One region of the Salinivibrio sp. IB868 genome, then DNA from elsewhere that is predicted to be linked to it. Evidence: predicted binding sites of a transcription regulator. Region 1 holds the regulator's gene; the other holds the start of a gene.
What was found. Region 1 encodes CRP, which controls carbon source genes, mostly activating them, when cyclic AMP is high. Its sites were predicted from a motif close to TGTGANNNNNNTCACA; they were not measured.

Region 1 (2,411 bases):
TTGCACGAGACAGTGGATATTCGTCGTAAAGCAGCACTCAGATCCTAGCATCGCAGTACTCGCCGTATCGCGATACAAATTCAGACTGAATGACAGGGCGCGTCATGTCGGCTAAACATCCAATTATTGCGGTCACCGGCTCGTCAGGGGCCGGCACCACCACCACCTCGGAAGCCTTCCGAAAGATGTTCCAAATGATGAACATCAAAGCGGCCTGGCTAGAAGGGGACAGCTTTCATCGCTTTACCCGTCCCGAAATGGACGTCGAGATCCGTAAAGCGCGTGAGCAAGGTAAACATATCAGCTATTTTGGCCCCACCGCCAACGACTTCCCTCGGCTGGAACAGTTTTTTCGTGAGTATGGTGACCAAGGCACCGGGAAGTACCGCCGCTACTTACATACCTTTGATGAAGCGGTGCCCTATAACCAAATGCCTGGTACCTTCACGCCATGGCAAGACTTGGCCGACAATACCAATGTATTGTTTTACGAAGGGTTGCACGGCGGCGTGGTCGACGGTGACGTCAACGTTGCGCAGCACGTCGATCTCTTGATTGGTATGGTCCCCATCGTCAACTTAGAGTGGATTCAAAAATTTGTCCGTGATACGCGCGATAGAGGCCATTCTCGTGAAGCGGTGACCGACTCGATTGTGCGCTCAATGGATGATTATCTGCACTATATCACCCCGCAGTTTTCTCGTACCCATATCAACTTTCAGCGCGTTCCCACGGTAGATACCTCAAACCCATTAAATGCCAAAGGGATTCCGTCTTTGGATGAAAGCTTTGTGGTGATCCGCTTTCGTGGCATGAAAAACGTCGACTTCCCTTATCTGTTGCAAATGATCACCGGGTCGTTTATGTCGCGCCATAACACCTTAGTGGTGCCGGGAGGAAAAATGGGCTTTGCAATGGAATTGATCATACGTCCATTGATCCAGCAATTGATAGAAAAAGGCAAGATTGGCTGAGGCGTAGCGCATTCATGATGTATTACTTCTCAAGCCGTGATCTTAGCCACGTTTTTGCCAGTTTTTTAGGCGGTTGGCCTAGATCAAAATCAAGAAATCACCAACAAAAAAAGATACACTCTTGTTAACATACAGTGAGCTTGTAGCCCGCGTTCAGACTTCGTATTCTGTGCAATGATCTGATGGGTTACCCCTCAGACAAAGATAGGACGTTGTTGCCGGGCAACACATGCAGAGGAAATAAGTTATATGGTTCCAGGAAAACCTCAAACAGACCCTACACTCGAGTGGTTCCTTTCACATTGTCATATTCATAAGTATCCGTCGAAAAGCACGCTTATCCATGCTGGTGAAAAGGCGGAGACCTTGTATTACATCGTGAAAGGGTCTGTGGCCGTACTGATCAAAGATGAAGAAGGCAAGGAAATGATCCTGTCTTACCTTAACCAAGGTGACTTCATCGGTGAGCTCGGGCTTTTCGAAGAAGACCAAGAGCGCACTGCTTGGGTACGCGCCAAATCACCGTGTGAAGTGGCAGAAATTTCATTCAAAAAGTTCCGCCAGCTTATCCAAGTGAATCCTGATATCTTGATGCGCTTGTCCTCACAAATGGCGCGCCGCTTGCAGGTAACGAGCCAAAAGGTGGGGGATCTTGCCTTCCTGGACGTCACAGGGCGCATTGCGCAAACCCTATTGAACTTGGCGAAGCAGCCTGATGCCATGACGCATCCTGATGGTATGCAGATTAAGATCACCCGTCAGGAAATTGGCCAAATCGTTGGCTGCTCACGCGAAACAGTGGGACGTATCCTTAAAATGCTGGAAGAGCAAAACCTCATTTCCGCACACGGTAAAACCATCGTGGTATACGGCACACGCTAATCGCGCCGCTCTCTGTATCACCAACCGACGCCCTGGCGTCGGTTTTTTTATCTCCATTATCTGGCAAGCACGCGGATTGCTTCTACACTCAAAACGACATGGTTAACATAAAATTAACAAGGTGTCGTTTATGAAAAAACTCATGATTACCCTCACCGCCTTCGCGCTCTCTGTGTTTTCAGTCCATGCTGCGTCCAATACGACGATTGTCCACCCCGAGCCACGCGCCGGCTCGGCGCTTGATCTCTATGCCATTGAGCTCATCGAGTTTCTTGCCGAAAAGTCGGGAGAATCTGTTACCTTACAAGCCTTTGACGGCCAAATTGGCTCTCAATCTCGTAAGGTGGAAATGCTCAAGCAAGGCAAGCTCACCGTCGACTGGCTTGGTGCCGACCGTACACTGGAAGCTGAATTGATCCCCGTTCGCTATCCCGTGTTTCGTGGCTTACTCGGCCACCGCCTGTTTATTACCAACCAAGCCACCGAGCCCCAACTTGCTCAGATAAGTAGCGCGAGTGACTTGCAGTCTCTTACTATGATTCAGGGACAAGGTTG
Region 2 (2,411 bases), on a different contig from region 1:
CCATGGTGAGAAACAGCGTGAGTGGCCGTGAGCGAATACGCTAGGGGAATCACAAGGAAAGGTAGAGACCTGCCAGGGTCGCACTCATCAGGTTGGCGAGTGTCGCCGCGAGAATGGCACGCATACCGAGTGTCGCAATATCGCCCCGGCGTTCGGGTACGATGCCGCCTAGGCCTCCCATCAGCATGGCAATGGAGGTCAAGTTGGCAAAACCACACAGCGCAAACGTCACGATAGCTTGACTGTGGGCGGATAATTGGCCTTTTAAGTTCATAAAATCGGCAAAAGCAACAAACTCGTTCACCGCGATTTTTTTACCAATCAAGGTGCCTGCGGTCATGGCTTCATGCCAAGGAATGCCAATTAACCAAGCCACCGGCGCGAACAGGTAGCCAAACAGCCATTCAAGGCTCAGCTGAGGCAGGTTCAAAAGAGGACCAAGCTTACCTAACCCACCATTGATGAGCGCAATCATACTGATCACGGCCAATAAACTGGCACCCACTGCCATGGCGATTTGTAAGCCACTTAAGGCGCCTTGCGTGCCGGCATCAATCAGGTTCACTGGTTTGTCCTGTGTGTCTTGCACTGATTGATGTTGCATCGGGGTCATCGGTGTTTCGGTTTGTGGCACGATGATCTTGGCCATCATGAGTCCTGCCGGTGCCGACATAAACGCCGCCGCAATAAGGTACTTCATTTCCACACCGAGCCCTGCATAGCCTACCATGGTGCCGCCAGCCACTGAGGCGAGCCCACCCACCATGACAGCAAACAGCTCTGAGCGTGTCATGGCAGCAAGAAAAGGCCGAACAACCAGCGGCGCTTCAACAGAGCCAACAAAAATATTGGCGGTGGCAGACATTGATTCTGTACGCGACGTGCCGAGTACACGTCGTAGTAGTCCACCAATCAGGCTAATGACCCATGTCATGACCCCAATGTGGTACAGCACAGCGATCAGTGCAGAGAAAAAAACGATGGTGGGCAATACATTAAAGGCGAATATAAAACCGAGTTTGAATTTAGCGAGATCGCCAAAGAGGAACTCTGCGCCTATGTCACCAAAGCTGATGATCGCAGAGACGGTGTCAGACGCGTTGGCCAAAATACGCTGGCCAAGGGGAACCGAGATGATAAAGCCAGCAAAGACGATTTGTATGAGGAATGCACCGCCAACGGTGCGCCAGTTAATCGCGGATCGATTTTCAGAAAAACCCATCGCGATAAGAAAGAGGACGCTAATCCCCAACAGGCCAATGCCAAACTGCATGATGTTGCTCCGCAAACGTTAAACTTGAGATGGAAAACGATTGCGGCGGTATTGTACGTGGTTTTTATTATGTGACAAGTGTCACTTTGTGTGTTTTGTGTTTGCATTTTTTTTCATCAATGGCGTCTTTGATATGAGCAAGCGAGTTGCCCAAGCGTGATGAATTTCACGATCGTTATGTTTGCTTAGCAATGGTGGAAAATACGACTATGATTTTAAAAGGGTGTTAGGCGTTCTAAAACGCTATTAACCAAATTGTTTATTGTTCTGAAATAAAGAGTTCAAATAACCGGGAAAGCCAGTAAAATCGGGGCATGGAGGGAAGTTAYTGTTGGGCGCTTGGTTAGAAAGTAAACATTTGGTTAGGGGCCTAATTAAATTTTTTCTCAGATGTGGTAATGTAGTTGATTGTGTGGTGACAGCTGGTCTTTTATTGCTGGTAAAGATGGCTTGAACAGCAATGAATAATGGGCGCACCACCAACACTCACAGGCTTCCGAATAAACGGACTAAGGAGTTAACTCGTGAGCGATAAAAGCCATGAAGATATGATGACACCAGACGGGAAGGTTAACCCGATCGATACTGATTATCAGGTCGGTCAGGATAACGTGGCACTGAAACTCGGCCCGTTTGGTTTTGATATTCACAACCGAGTATTTATGGTCTCAGGGCTGGCTATTTTGGCCTTCATTTTTGTCACCCTGGCCTTTCAAAACCAAATTGGTCCTGTTTTTGGGGATCTACGTGGATGGCTAACTTCAAACCTAGACTGGTTCTTCCTTTCAGCAGGAAACATTTTTGTTATTGCCTGTCTAGTGCTGATTGCGTCTCCACTGGGTAAAGTGAGACTCGGTGGTACCGAAGCTAAGCCCGATTACAGCTACGGCGGCTGGTTTGCGATGCTTTTCGCAGCCGGTATGGGTATTGGTCTGATGTTCTACGGGGTTTCAGAGCCACTGACGCATTTCCAAACGGCGTTAGGCGGGACATCCGTGGGCGCTGATGGTCTTCGCACTGACTGGGCGCCTTTGGGTGCGGCAGCCGGTGATACAGAGGCGGCGCGCCGCTTGGGTATGTCTGCCACGATTTTCCACTGGGGCTTACACCCATGGGCGATTTACGCGGTATTGGCGTT

Region 2: the regulator CRP is predicted to act here: its motif matches at 1,344-1,359, upstream of BZG20_RS06735 (NupC/NupG family nucleoside CNT transporter).

Annotation. Positions count from the first base shown of each region.
Region 1 covers NZ_MUEW01000003.1:238,375-240,785, reverse strand. Annotated here, with positions in the region: gene BZG20_RS04655 (YheU family protein) at 1-48, shown strand, start outside; gene BZG20_RS04650 (phosphoribulokinase) at 105-974, shown strand; gene crp (cAMP-activated global transcriptional regulator CRP) at 1,224-1,856, shown strand; gene BZG20_RS04640 (ABC transporter substrate-binding protein) at 1,987-2,411, shown strand, end outside.
Region 2 covers NZ_MUEW01000005.1:13,109-15,519, reverse strand. Annotated here, with positions in the region: gene BZG20_RS06735 (NupC/NupG family nucleoside CNT transporter) at 50-1,273, opposite strand; gene BZG20_RS06730 (BCCT family transporter) at 1,822-2,411, shown strand, end outside.